DNA from 2 places in the Blastococcus sp. SYSU D00813 genome. Region 1 is predicted to be linked to the other one. Evidence: riboswitches for the same ligand, from Rfam matches in the RefSeq annotation. Region 1 holds a riboswitch; the other holds the start of a gene.

What was found. A riboswitch is a leader RNA that binds a small molecule or an ion and turns the genes downstream of it on or off. The one in region 1 is predicted to bind S-adenosylmethionine.
Region 2: it holds a riboswitch for S-adenosylmethionine, as region 1 does, so the genes downstream of both, ACI8AX_RS03000 (BMP family ABC transporter substrate-binding protein) here and ACI8AX_RS14345 (bifunctional o-acetylhomoserine/o-acetylserine sulfhydrylase) in region 1, are expected to answer to the same signal.

What each region holds. Positions count from the first base shown of each region.
Region 1 is NZ_JBJGZX010000019.1:38,707-45,860, forward strand. It holds gene ACI8AX_RS14335 (mechanosensitive ion channel family protein) at 1-869, shown strand, start outside; gene ACI8AX_RS14340 (hypothetical protein) at 899-1,375, shown strand; SAM riboswitch class IV at 1,432-1,548, shown strand; gene ACI8AX_RS14345 (bifunctional o-acetylhomoserine/o-acetylserine sulfhydrylase) at 1,592-2,884, shown strand; gene metX (homoserine O-acetyltransferase MetX) at 2,900-4,024, shown strand; gene gdhA (NADP-specific glutamate dehydrogenase) at 4,116-5,465, opposite strand; gene ACI8AX_RS14360 (threonine aldolase family protein) at 5,574-6,644, shown strand; gene ACI8AX_RS14365 (gamma carbonic anhydrase family protein) at 6,682-7,154, opposite strand, start outside.
Region 2 is NZ_JBJGZX010000003.1:78,510-85,663, reverse strand. It holds gene ACI8AX_RS03010 (methyl-accepting chemotaxis protein) at 1-950, shown strand, start outside; gene ACI8AX_RS03005 (pyridoxal phosphate-dependent aminotransferase) at 1,000-2,175, opposite strand; SAM riboswitch class IV at 2,224-2,334, shown strand; gene ACI8AX_RS03000 (BMP family ABC transporter substrate-binding protein) at 2,439-3,491, shown strand; gene ACI8AX_RS02995 (ABC transporter ATP-binding protein) at 3,488-5,065, shown strand; gene ACI8AX_RS02990 (ABC transporter permease) at 5,062-6,132, shown strand; gene ACI8AX_RS02985 (ABC transporter permease) at 6,134-7,093, shown strand; gene ACI8AX_RS02980 (nucleoside hydrolase) at 7,090-7,154, shown strand, end outside.

The DNA.
Region 1 (7,154 bases):
GGCTCGCCGGCCGCGGTCTGGAGATCATCCTGATCGTCCTGGCCTCGGTCCTGCTCGCCCGCTTCGTGGCCTGGATCGGCAGCAAGATCACCGACAGCATCGACCGCCGGTCCACGGGGGGTGACGCGCTGGTGCGCTCCGAGGCCGCCAAGCACCGCCACTCGCTGACCCAGGTGATCACCTGGACCCTCGTGGTCCTGATCTACGCGGTCTCGGTCTTCTTCGTGCTCGACCGGCTCGGCGTCCCGGTCACCGGACTGGTCGCGCCCGCCACGGTGCTCGGCGTCGGCCTCGGCTTCGGCGCCCAGCGGATCGTCGGCGACGTCCTCGCCGGCTTCTTCATCATCACCGAGCGGCAGTACGGCTTCGGCGACGTCGTCTCCATCCAGGTGGTGGGCGGCGGCGACGAGGCGACCGGCACCGTCGAGGACGTCACCCTGCGGGTCACCCGGCTGCGCTCGCCCAACGGCGAGGTCATCACGCTGCCCAACGGGCAGATCGTCAAGGTCGTCAACCTCTCCCGCGACTGGGCCCGCGCGGTCGTCGACGTGCCGGTGCCGACGAGCGTGGACGTCAACCAGGTCAACGACATCCTCCGCGGCGTGGGCCGCGAGGCCTACGCCGATCCCCGGCTGCAGCCGCTGCTGCTCGACGAGCCCTCGGTGATGGGGGTGGAGAGCCTGGGCCTGGACGAGGTCAACGTGCGGATGGTCGCCCGGACCCTGCCCGGCAAGCAGTTCGAGGTCGGCCGCGACCTGCGCGCCCGGGTGGTGCTCGCCTTCCGCCGGCAGGGCCTGAACGTGCCGTCGCCGACCTCCTCCGACGGCGCGGCCGAGCCCGGCGCCCTCGCCGTCCGGGACCAGCGGTGAGCGCCGACGGGCCGCGCCCGGACGGAACGATGCCCACCGCCCCGGCGCCCACGGTCACCACCGCGCCGGCCGAGGGGCCGCGGCACTGGTGGGCGGCGATCCCGCGCCGGCTGGGCCGCGCCCGCACGTCCACCGTCGTCCTGGCCGTGCTCTTCGTGGCGATCGGGATCCTCTACCTGTACGTCCGGCCGGAGACGACCGACACCTCCCCGGCCGGGGAGACCGGCGACGTCCCGGCGGTGGAGGTGCCGCTGGTGCCGGCGCCGGCCGGGCCGACGACGACGGCGCCGGCCACCACCGCCCGGCCGACGACGTCGGCGCCCGCCACGGACGACGAGGAGAGCGGGCAGGACGGGGAGAGCGGGCAGGACGAGGAGCAGCCGGAGCCGACGGACGAGGAGACCACCCCCTCCTCCGGACCGACGGAGACCTCCGCGGAGCCGACCTCGACCCGCACGCCCACCGGGACCCGGTCCCCGACCGGCAGCTCCGCGCCGACGAGCTGAGGCCGGCCCCGACCCCTGTGACGGGTGGGGCGGGCGGGCCGTTATGTTCTGCGGTGGCTCCCGAGAGGCAGTGACAAGCACCTGGCTGGCTGCCCGGCAACCTCTCCTCCGTCCTGAGGTGCTCCAGGGGAAGAGCCGGTCGGACGGCGCCCGCCGCCCGGCAAGACGGAGTCTCCGGTGCGCCGCCGGGTCTCCCGACCGAGAGGAGACCGGCGCATGACCGACCCCCAGAGCTGGAGCTTCGAGACCCGGCAGATCCACGCCGGCACCAGCCCCGACCCGGCCACCGGCGCCCGCGCGCTGCCGATCTACGCCACGACGAGCTACCAGTTCCGCGACGCCCAGCACGCCGCCGACCTGTTCGCGCTGGCCGAGATGGGCAACATCTACACGCGGATCATGAACCCGACGCAGGACGCGCTCGAGCAGCGCGTCGCGTCGCTCGAGGGCGGCGTCGCCGCGCTCGCCGTCTCCAGCGGCCAGGCCGCCGAGACGCTGGCGATCCTGAACATCGCCGAGGCCGGCAGCCACGTCGTGGCCTCGGCGTCGCTGTACGGCGGCACCTACAACCTGCTGCACCACTCGCTGCCCAAGCTGGGTGTCACGGTGTCGTTCGTCGAGGACCCCGACGACCCGGAGAACTGGCAGTCGCTGGTCCAGGAGAACACCAAGGCCTTCTACGCCGAGACGATCGGCAACCCGAAGGGCGACATCCTCGACATCAGCGCGGTCTCCGAGGTCGCGCACCGCAACGGCGTCCCGCTGATCGTCGACAACACCATCGCCACCCCGTACCTGATCCGGCCGATCGAGTTCGGCGCCGACGTCGTCGTCCACTCGGCGACCAAGTACCTGGGCGGCCACGGCACCGCGATCGCCGGGATCATCGTCGACTCGGGCAACTTCGACTGGACCAGCGGCAAGTTCCCCGGCTTCACCGAGCCCGACCCGACCTACCACGGCGTCGTCTACGCCTCCCTCGGCGCGCCGGCCTACGCGCTCAAGGCCCGCGTGCAGCTGCTGCGCGACCTGGGCCCGGCCATCAGCCCGTTCAACGCCTTCCTCGTCGTCCAGGGGATCGAGACGCTGTCGCTGCGCATGGAGCGGCACGTGGAGAACGCGTTGAAGGTGGCGCAGTTCCTCGAGGGCCACGACGCCGTCGAGCGGGTGAACTACCCGGCTCTCGAGTCCTCGCCGTGGCACGCCGCGCAGCAGAAGTACGCGCCCCGGGGCGCCGGGGCGGTGCTGACCTTCGAGCTGCACGGCGGCGTTGAGGCGGGCAAGCGCTTCGTCGACGCGCTGGAGCTGCACAGCCACGTGGCGAACATCGGCGACGTGCGCAGCCTGGTGATCCACCCGGCGTCGACCACGCACTCGCAGCTGACCCCCGAGGAGCAGCTGACCACCGGCGTCACGCCCGGGCTGGTGCGCCTCGCGGTCGGCCTGGAGGGCATCGAGGACATCCTCGCCGACCTGGAGGCCGGCTTCCGCGCCGCCAAGTCGGCATGAGCAGGGAGGCGTGAGGTGACGGGGGTCCGGGACGCCGGACCGGCGTCCCGGACCCCTTCCCGCACCGGCGGCTGGCGGGACGGCGACCCGGTCGGGAACCGGCTGTTCCTCGACCTGGACGGCCCGGTCGCCCTGGAGCGCGGCGGGGTGCTGCCCGGCGTCCGCGTCGCCTACGAGACGTGGGGGTCGCTCGCGCCCGACGGCGGCAACGCGGTGCTGGTGGAGCACGCGCTGACCGGCGACAGCCACGTGGTCGGCCCCGCCGGTCCGGGGCACCCCACCGCCGGCTGGTGGGACGGGCTGGTCGGGCCTGGGGCGCCGCTGGACACCGACCGGCTCTTCGTCGTCTGCGCCAACGTCCTCGGCGGCTGCCAGGGCACCACCGGCCCCTCCTCGACGGCGCCGGACGGCGCCCCGTGGGGCTCCCGCTTCCCGGCGGTGACCGTCGCCGACCAGGTCGCGGTCGAGGCCGCGCTGGCCGACGCGCTGGGCATCGGCCGATGGGCCGCGGTGCTCGGCGGCTCGATGGGCGGCATGCGGGCGCTGGAGTGGGCGGTCGCGCACCCCGAGCGGGTCGGCGGGCTGTTCTTCCTCGCCTCCGGCGCCGCGGTGACCGCCGACCAGCTGGGCACGCAGACCACGCAGCAGACGGCGATCCGCAGCGACCCCGCCTGGGCCGGCGGCGACCACCTCCCCGGCCCCGGCCCGGTCGCCGGGCTCGGCGTGGCCCGGCGGATCGCGCACCTCACCTACCGCAGCGCCCTGGAGCTGGAGGAGCGCTTCGGCGCGGTCGTGCAGGACGACGGCCGCTTCGCCGTCGCCTCCTACCTCGACCACCACGCCGTCAAGCTGGCCGCCCGCTTCGACGCCGGCAGCTACGTGGTGCTCACCGAGTCGATGAACACCTGGGACGTCGGCCGCGGCCGCGGGGGCGTCGAGGCGGCGCTGGCGCGCGTGACCGCCCGGGCCGTCGTCGCCGGCGTGGACAGCGACCGGCTGTACCCGCTGGAGCTGCAGCAGCGGGTGGCCGACGGCCTCGGCGTCCCGCTGCGGGTCGTCTCCTCGCCGTACGGCCACGACGGGTTCCTCGTCGAGATCGAGGCCGTCGGCGCGCTGGTCCGCGAGCTCCTGGGCACCTAGCCGCAGCGACCTCCCGCTTGGTGCCCAGCCGCCGGCCCCGTCCAGAGGCTCGTCCCGAGCTCGCGAGGGATGAGGAGGACGGGGTCCTCGTTCAGATGAGGCCGTGGGCGTGCACCGCCTCGGCGACCTCCAGGAAGCCCGCGACGTTGGCCCCGAGCACGAGGTCCCCGGGGGCGCCGTACTCCTCGGCGGTGGCGTGGCAGCGGGCGTGGATCGCCCGCATGATCTCCTCCAGCCGCGCCTCGCTGTGCTCGAAGGTCCAGCGGTCGCGCGAGGCGTTCTGCTGCATCTCCAGCGCCGAGGTGGCCACCCCGCCGGCGTTGGCCGCCTTGCCGGGCGCGAAGGCCACGCCGGCCTCCTTGAGCACGCGGACGGCGTCCGGGGTGGTGGGCATGTTGGCGCCCTCCACGACGTAGCGGCAGCCGTTGCGGGCCAGCGCCGTCGCCGCGTCGGCGCCGAGCTCGTTCTGCGTCGCGCTGGGCACCGCCACGTCGCAGGGCACGTCCCAGACGCTGCCGCCGGGCACGAAGGACGCCGAGGGGACCCGGTCGGCGTACGCCTCGATCCGCGCCCGCTCGACCTCCTTGACCTGCTTGAGCACCTCGAGGTCGATGCCCTTGTCGTCGACCACGTAGCCGGTGGAGTCCGAGCAGGCGACGACGGTGCCGCCGAGCTGGTGGACCTTCTCGATGCCGTAGACGGCGACGTTGCCCGAGCCGCTGACCACGACCCGCCGCCCGTCGAAGGACTCCCCGCGGGCCCGCATCATGGCGTCGGCGAAGAAGGCCGCGCCGTAGCCGGTGGCCTCGGTGCGCACCAGCGCCCCGCCCCAGCCCAGGCCCTTGCCGGTGAGGACGCCGGACTCGTACCGGTTGGTGATCCGCTTGTACTGGCCGAACAGGTAGCCGATCTCGCGGGCGCCGACGCCGATGTCACCGGCCGGCACGTCGGTGTACTCGCCCAGGTGCCGGTAGAGCTCGGTCATGAACGACTGGCAGAACCGCATGACCTCCGCGTCGGAGCGGCCCTTGGGGTCGAAGTCGGACCCGCCCTTGCCGCCGCCGATCGGCATGCCGGTGAGCGCGTTCTTGAAGATCTGCTCGAAGCCGAGGAACTTGACGATGCCCAGGTTGACCGACGGGTGGAAGCGCAGGCCGCCCTTGTAGGGGCCGAGGGCGGAGTTGAACTCCACCCGGAAGCCGCGGTTGATCTGCACCTCGCCGCTGTCGTCCTGCCACGGCACCCGGAAGATGATCTGCCGCTCGGGCTCGCAGATCCGCTGCACGGTCTTCATCTCGCTGTACTCGCTGTGCCGGTCGAGCACCACGGCCAGCGACTCGAGCACCTCCCGGACCGCCTGGTGGAACTCGGTCTCCCCCGGGTTGCGCCGGAGGACCTCCTCGTAGATCCCCTGCACCGTCGCAGGCACCTCGTCGACCACTGTTCGCTCCTCGCGTCGTGCTCCGGACGCCGGGAACGCTACGACGCCGTCCGGGGCCCCTGGCACGTAGCCCGGCGCCGGTCGCCCGGCCGCCCCAGACTGGCGCAGGTGACCGACTCCCCCGACTGGGACGCCCTGCGCGCCGGCTGCGACCGGGCGCTGAACCTGCACGGGCCCTCCCGCGCCGCCGACCTGCTGGCCACCGTCCCGCCCGACACGGCCGTCGACCGCTACGGGGACGGCGGGGTGGTCGCCGAGCTGGAGGCCGAGGTCGCCGGACTGCTCGGGCTGCCCGCTGCGGTGTACCTGCCCAGCGGCACGATGGCGCAGCAGTCCGCGCTGCGGGTGCACGCCGACCGGCGGGGCCGGCGCACCGTCGTCGCCCACCCGCAGTGCCACCTGTTCGTGCACGAGCAGGGCGCGCTGGAGCGGGTGCAGGGGCTCGTCGGCCGTCCGGCCGGCGACCGGCACCGGCTCCTCACGCGCGCCGACCTCGACGGCGTGGCGGAGTCCCCGGCCGCCCTGGTCGTGGAGCTGCCGCAGCGGGAGATCGGCGGGCCGCTGGTGGCCTGGGAGGACCTGCAGGCGCAGGTCGCCTGGGCGCGGGGACGCGGCGCGGCCGCCCACCTCGACGGCGCCCGCCTCTGGGAGGCCGCCGCCGGCTACGGCCGCCCGCCGGCCGAGGTCGCCGGGCTGTTCGACACCGTCTACGTCAGCTTCTACAAGGGCGTCGGCGCCCTGCCCGGCTGCTGCCTGGCCGGGCCGGAGGACGTCGTCGCCGAGGTGCGGGAATGGCGGCGGCGGATGGGCGGCACGCTGTTCGGGCTGTGGCCGGGGGCGGCGTCGGCGCTGACCTGCCTGCGCCGGCGCCTGCCGCTGATGCCGGCCTACCTGCAGCGCGCCCGCGAGGTCGCGGCCGCGGTGCGCGACCTGGCCGGCGTCCGCGTCGTCCCGGACCCGCCGCAGACGCCGATGCTGCACCTGCTGCTCGAGACGACGCGCGAGGCCTACGAGGCCGCGGCCGTGCGGCTGGCGGAGGAGGGCCTGTGGACCTGGCAGCAGACCCTGCCGACCGGCGACCCGGCGGTGCTCCGGGTCGAGCTCTCCGTCGGGGACGCCACGATGGCGCTGACCGTCGACGACGTCCGCGCCGCGATCGCCGCCCTCGCCGGCGCCTGACGGCCCCGCTGCAGGGGCGGGGGCGGCGGGGGCCCCGTCAGTCCGCGGCGTCGCCGGGGACGAGGCCGGCCGCCGGCAGCTTCCCGCGGACGACGGGGCGCACCCTCCGGGCCGAGGGCAGCCGCTCGCTGTAGGACAGCGCGTTGCCGCGGATGTGCAGCAGGTCGTCGTCCGTCGCCTCGCGGACCACCTTCGCCGGCACCCCCGCGATGACCGAGCGCGGCGGGAACTGCTTGCCCTGGGTGACGACGGCGCCGGCGGCGACGATGGAGCCCGAGCCGATGTGCGCGCCGTTCATGACGACGCTGCCCATCCCGACCAGGACGTCGTCGTCGACCCGCGCGCCGTGCAGGACCACCCGGTGCCCGACCGTCACGCCCGACCCGACCACCAGCGGGAAGCCGGGGTCGGAGTGCAGCGTGCTGCCGTCCTGCACGTTCGAGCCCGCGCCGATCTCGATGACCTCGGCGTCGGCCCGGAGGACGGCGCCGTACCAGACGCTGGCCTGCG
Region 2 (7,154 bases), on a different contig from region 1:
GCCGCCTGGTGCGCGACGTGCAGTCCGTGCAGCGCTCCGCCGAGGCCCTGGCCGCCGGCGACCTCACCGTCCGGGTCCACGTCGACAGCGCGGACGAGGTGGGCCGCATGGCCGCGGCGCTCGACTCCGCCCAGCAGAGCCTGCGCGGCGTGATGTCCACGGTCGTGGGCGCCGCGGACGCGGTGGCGGCGTCGTCGGAGGAGCTGTCGGCGTCCTCGGCGCAGATCTCGGCGTCGGCGAACGAGACCTCGGCCCAGTCCGGCGTCGTGGCCGGCGCCGCGGAGGAGGTGTCGCGCAGCGTCGCGACCGTGGCCGCCGGTGCCGAGCAGATGGGCGCGTCGATCCGGGAGATCGCCACGAACGCGGCGGAGGCCTCGGAGGTCGCGTCCCGGGCTGTGAGCGCCGCGGAGACGACGACGGCGACGGTGGCAAAGCTGGGCGAGTCGTCGGCCGAGATCGGCAACGTGGTGAAGGTCATCACCAGCATCGCGGAGCAGACGAACCTGCTGGCGCTCAACGCGACGATCGAGGCCGCCCGCGCCGGCGAGGCGGGCAAGGGCTTCGCCGTGGTGGCCAACGAGGTCAAGGAGCTGGCCCAGGAGACGGCGAAGGCGACCGAGGACATCGCCCGCCGGGTGCAGGCCATCCAGGGCGACACCACGGCGGCGGTGGCGGCGATCGGGGAGATCTCGCAGATCGTCGCCCAGATCTCCGACCGGCAGACCACCATCGCCAGCGCGGTGGAGGAGCAGACGGCCACGACCAACGAGATGGCCCGCTCGGTGGCCGAGGCCGCGCAGGGCTCGGGGCAGATCGCCGACAACATCACCGGCGTCTCCACCGCAGCGGAGTCGACCACCCAGGCGCTCACCCAGACCCGCACCGCCGTCGACGAGCTGTCGCGGATGGCCTCGGACCTGCGCAGCACGGTCGGCCGCTTCACCTACTGAGCGGGCCGCTGAGCGCGGCGGGCCCCGGCAACGGCGCCGGGGCCCGCCGTCAGCGCGCCAGGCGGGCGCCGAGCGCGGCCAGCCGCTCGGCGGCCTCGGTGAGGACGGCGTCCTGCTTGCAGAACGCGAAGCGCACGAGCGACGGCGCGGCGTCCTGGTCGTCGTGGAAGACCCGCACGGGCACCCCGACCACGCCGGCCAGCTCCGGCAGGTCCCAGCACAGCGCCATCGAGTCGGTGTAGCCGAGGGGAGCGGCGTCGGCGGTCACGAAGTACGTGCCGTCGGGCCGGTTGACGGCGAAGCCTGCCGCCTCGAGGCCGGCGACGAGCAGGTCGCGCTTGCGGACGAGGTCGGCCCGCAGGCCGTCGAAGTACTCGTCGGGCAGCGCCAGCGCCCTGGCCACCGCCGGCTGGAAGGGCCCGCTGCCCACGAAGGTCAGGAACTGCTTCACCGCCCGGACGGCGGACACCAGCTCGCGCGGCCCGTGCACCCAGCCGACCTTCCAGCCGGTCACCGAGAACGTCTTGCCGGCCGAGGAGATGGTCAGCGTCCGCTCGGCCATCCCCGGCAGCGACGCGATCGGCACGTGCGGGACGCCGTAGGTCATGTGCTCGTAGACCTCGTCGGCGACCACCACCGCGTCGTGCTCGGCCGCCAGCTCCGCGACCAGCTCCAGCTCGGCGCGGGTGAACACCTTGCCGGTGGGGTTGTGCGGGGTGTTCAGCAGGACGACGCGGGTGCGGTCGGAGAACGCCGCCCGCAGCGCCGCCTCGTCGACGGCGAAGCCCGGCGAGCGGAGGACGACGGTGCGGCGGGTGGCCCCGGCCAGCGCGACCGTCGCGGCGTAGCTGTCGTAGTAGGGCTCGAAGGTGACCACCTCGTCGCCCGGGGTGGTCAGCGCCAGCACCGCGGCGGCGATCGCCTCGGTGGCGCCGACGGTCACCAGGACGTCGTCCGGGTCGACCCGCAGCCCGCGGAAGCGCGCCTGGTGGGCGGCGACCGCCTCGCGCAGCTCCAGGACCCCCGGCCCCGGCGGGTACTGGTTGACGCCGCCGCGGATGGCGCCCACGGCGTCCTCGAGCAGCGAGGCCGGGCCGTCGGTGTCGGGGAAGCCCTGCCCCAGGTTGATCGCCCCGGTGCGCACGGCCAGCGCGGACATCTCGGCGAACACCGTGGTGGCGAACGGCTGCATGCGCTCGGTCAGCGCGGCGCGCGGCAGGGTCACGGTGGCCAGTCTCCCAGGCCACGGGGGCGGTGTCTTAGACTCCCCGACGGTCCTGAGTGCCAGCGTCAAGCCCCGGCTCGCTGGCCGGCAACCCTCTCCGTCGCGGGGTGCTCCGGGTGACGACCAGACCTGGGCACCGTGTCCCGGTAAGGACGAGGAGGTCTCCGGTGGTCGCCGACGCCGCCCCCCTCCGGCCGGACCGGTCGCGGTGTCGCACCGACCGACCGCGCACACCGCTGCGCCCGCTCCCAGGGAGAGCCGAGATGACCCTCGTCCACAGCCGCCGCCGGGGACGGCTGCCCGCCGTCGCCCTCGTGGCCCTCGCCGGCCTGACCGCGTGCGCCGACAGCGACTCCGGCGGGGGGAGCGGCGACGGCGGCGACTCCGCCGGCTCCATCATCGTGATCACCCCGAACCCGGTCGGGGGCAACAACTTCCTCGAGCTCGCCGTCGAGGGCGCCGAGCGCGTCGCCGAGGAGGAGGGGCTCGAGCTCGACGTCTTCGAGAGCCAGGACCCGACGTCGATCCAGCAGAACGTCGAGGCCGCGGTCCGCGAGCAGCCCGACATCATCATCGGGCTGACCTTCTCGCTCGAGGACGCCTTCGCGACGGTGCCCACCGACAACCCCGACCAGCAGTTCCTGCTCGTCGACGGCTGCCCGGACCCGCAGCCGGAGAACGTCACCTGCGCCGCCTTCCGCGAGCACGAGGCGGCCTACCTCGCGGGTGTCGAGGCCGGGCTGCTCACCCAGACCGACCGGATCGGCGTCGTCGCGGCGCTGGACACGCCGTTCATCCGCCGCTGGGTCGACCCCTTCCTCGCCGGCGCGCAGAGCGTGAACCCGCAGGTGACCTCCACCCCGCTGTTCGTCGGTGGCGACAACCCCTTCGGTGACCCGGCCCGCGGCGGCGCCCAGGCCCAGGTGCTCGCCGACGGCGGCGCCGACCAGGTGCTGCTCGCGGCCTCCGGCAGCAACGTCGGCGCCTTCGAGGTCGCCGCGGCCGGCGGCTTCCAGGCCTACGGCGTCGACGTCAACGAGTGCGGCTCGGCCCCGGGCCAGGTCGTGGACAACGTGCTGAAGAACGTCGACGTCGCGCTCGCCGAGTCGGTCCGCTCGATCCTGGACGGCGACACCGGCGGCTCGCAGGTCTACGGCCTGGCCGAGGACGGCGTGGGCCTGACCGCCTTCGCCGACGACCTCGCCGGGTCCGGCTGCCTCATCGCCGACCGGCCCGAGGTCGTCGAGCAGCTCGAGGGCGTCCGGCAGCAGATCATCGACGGCACGATCACCGTGGACGACCCGGCCGCTGGATGACCGGCACGACCGACGCGCACTCGGCCGCGGGGGCTCCCCCCGCGGCCGAGCTGCGCGGCATCACCAAGCGCTTCGGCCCGGTCGTCGCCGTCGACGGCGTGGACCTCGTCCTCGAGCGCGGCACGGTGCACGCCGTGGTCGGGGAGAACGGGGCCGGCAAGTCCACCCTGATGTCGGTGCTCTACGGCCTGCACCGGCCCGACGCCGGCCAGGTGCTGCGCGACGGCCGCGAGGTGCGGCTGTCCTCCCCGCTCGACGCCATCGGCGCGGGCCTGGGCATGGTGCACCAGCACTTCCGGCTGTTCGGCTCGCTGAGCGTGGCCGAGAACGTCGTCTACCGCGCTGAGCCGCGCCGCTTCGGCGTGCTGGACCGGCGGGCCGCCGAGCGCCGGGTGGAGGAGCTGTCGGCCCGCATCGGCCTGGACGTCGACCCCGCCGCCCGCGTCGACACCCTCCCGCTCGGCGTCCGGCAGCGGGTGGAGATCCTCAAGGCCCTGCACCGGCAGGCCGAGGTGCTCATCCTCGACGAGCCGACCGCCGTGCTGACCCCCGGCGAGGTCGACTCGCTGTTCGCCGTCGTCCGCCGGATGGCCGCGCAGGGGACGACGGTCGCCCTGGTCACCCACAAGGTCCGCGAGGTGCTCGAGGGCACCGACCGGGTCACGGTGCTGCGCGACGGCGTCGTGACCGCCCGGCTCACCACGGCGCAGACCACCGCCGGCGAGGTCGTCGAGGCGATGATCGGGCGCGGGCTGGTCCCCGCCGTCAACCCGCGCGGCGTCGCCGCCGCCGACCCGGTGCTCCAGGTGAGCGGCCTGCGGATGTCGGCCGCGCCCGGCGCCAGCCGCGTGCAGGACGTCTCCCTGCAGGTGCGCCCCGGCGAGGTCGTCGGCATCGCCGGGGTCTCGGGCAACGGCCAGCGCGAGCTCGTCGAGTCCGTCGTCGGCCTGCGCACCCCCGAGGCGGGCACCGTGCGGCTGCACGGCCGGGACCTCGCCGGCCTCGGTGTCCGCGAGCGGCGCCGGCTCGGGATCGCCTACGTGCCCGAGGACCGGCCCGGCGTGGGCACCGCCGCGGCGCTGTCGGTGGCCGACAACCTCGCCCTCGGCCACCACCGCAGCGCGCCGATCGGCCGCCGCGGCCGGCTGTCCCCCCGCGCCCTGCGCAGCCAGGCCGCCGAGCTGGTCACCCGCCTCGGCGTGAAGACCGCCGGCACCGCCGTGCCGCTGAGCTCGCTGTCGGGCGGCAACGCGCAGAAGGTGGTGCTCGCCCGCGAGCTGCACCACGAGGCGCCGCTGCTCGTGGTGGAGCAGCCGACCCAGGGCGTCGACGTCGGCGCGGGGGAGGAGATCCACCGGCTGCTGCTGGACTACCGCGCCCGCGGCGGCGCGGTGCTGCTGGTCTCCTACGAGATCAGCGAGCTGCGGGCGCTCGCGGACCGGGTGCTGGTGATGCTGGACGGCGCGGTGACGGCGGAGCTCGACGCCGCCGACGCCACCGAGGAGGTGCTGGGCGCGGCGATGGTGCAGGCGTCGGCCCCGGCGGGCGCGACGGCCACGGGGGGAGCGGCGTGACGGCGCTGGCGCAGCGGCTGCGGCTGGTCGCCCCGGCCGCCCTGGTCCCGCTCGGCGCGGTGGCGGTGGCCGTGCTCGTCGGCGCGGTGGTCATGCTCGCGGCCGGGGTCGACCCGGTGCGCGGCTACGACGCGATGGTCCGCGGCGCCCTGAGCGTCAGCAACATCGACTTCGCCGTCGCCGGGTTCACCGCGATCCTCGCGATGTCGCTGGCGTTCGCCGTCCCGGCGCGGATGGGGGAGTACAACCTCGGCGGCGACGGGCAGCTGGTGGCCGGCGGGATCGCCGCGGCCGCCGTCGCCCTGTACGTGCCCGGGCCCGCGGCGCTGCTCCTGCCGCTGTGCGTGGTCGCCGGGATGCTGGCCGGCGGGGCGCTGGCCTCGGTCTCCGCGCCGCTGTCGACCCGCGCCGGCGTGCCGGTGATCATCTCGACGCTGCTGCTGAGCACGCCGATGGTCGCCCTCGCCTCGTACCTGGTGCGCTACCCGATGGCCGAGGAGGGCTCGCCGGTCCCGCAGACCGAGCGGCTGCCCGACGCCGCGCACCTGCCGGCCTTCCCCGGCATGAGCTACACCAACGCCGGGCTGGTGCTCGTCGTCGCCGTCCTGCTGGTCGCCGTCTACGTCGACGCCCGCACGCCCGTCGGCTACGAGATCCGGGTGGCCGGCGCCAACCGCGGCTTCGCCGCCTACGGCGGCCTCTCGGTGCCCCGGCTCACCCTGGGCACGCTCGCCTCGGCCGGCGCCGTCGCGGGCCTGGCCGGCGCGGTGATCGTGATGAGCCAGCCGTTCCGGTTCATCGACGACGCGCTGACCGCGCCCGGCTACACCTTCGCCGGCGTGGCCGCCGCGCTGCTGGCCGGCGGCCGGCCGGCGCTGCTGCCGCTCACCGCGGCGCTGTTCACGGTCCTGTCGGTGGGTGCCGCGGGCATGGAGCGGGACGTCGACGTGCCGCGCCAGCTCGGCCAGGTGCTGCAGGCCGTCGTCATCCTCGTGCTGGCGCTGCGGGTGCTGGCCGCCCGCTGGCTCGCCGCCCGGGCCCGGCGCGCGGCCGGGGGGAGGGCCTGACGTGGACGTGCTCAACCTGGCGTTCGTCGCCGCCGTCCTGACCTCGGCGGCGCCGGTGCTGTACGCCGCGCTCGGCGGGGCGCTGTGCGGCCGGGCCGGCGTCTTCAACATCGCCCTCGAGGGCCAGCTGCTGTGGGGCGCCTTCACCGCCGTGGCGGTCAGCTGGTGGACCGGCTGCCCGTGGCTGGGCGTGCTGGCGGCGACCGCGTCCAGCGCCGTGCTCAGCCTCGTGCTCGCGGTCGGCGCCGTCACCTGGCGGGCCGACCCGATCATCGTGGCGGTCGGCATGAACCTGCTCGCCCTGGGCGCGACCGGGTTCGTCATGCGCGAGGCGCTCGACGCCACCGGCACCTTCGCCCCGCAGGGCCTGCAGGGGCTGCCCGACCTCGACGTGCTCGACGGCGTCCCGGTGCTCGGCGACGTCCTCGGGCGGGCCACCGTGCTCGTGCCGCTGGCGGTCGTGCTCGCCGTCGTCCTGTCGCTGTTCCTGTCGCGCACCGCGGTGGGGCTGCGGCTGCGCGGGGTGGGGGAGCACCCCGAGGCCGCGACGAGCCTGGGCGTGCCCGTGGGCCGCTACCAGCGCGTGACGGTGCTGGTCGCCGGCGCCCTGTGCGGGCTGGGCGGCGCGCAGCTGTCGCTGGGCACGGTCACCGCGTTCACCGAGAACATGACCGCCGGCCGCGGCTGGGTGGCCGTGGCCGCCGTGATGCTCGCGGTCAACCGGCCGCTGTGGGTGCTCGGCGCCTGCCTGCTGTTCGGCGCGGCGGAGGCGTGGGGCTTCCGGCTGCAGGGCATCGGCCTGCCCCAGCAGCTCACCGACGCCGCCCCCTACCTGGTCACCCTGGTGGTGCTGGTGCTCTCCCGTATCCGCGTGCGTCGCCGGCTGCGCGCCGCCGACCCCCTCGCCGCGGAGAGCGCCGCCCACCCCGAGGCCGTCGCGCACCCCGAGGAGACCCGTTGACCGCACCCCGCCGGAAGGTCGTCGTCGACACCGACACCGGGATCGACGACGCCCTGGCCCT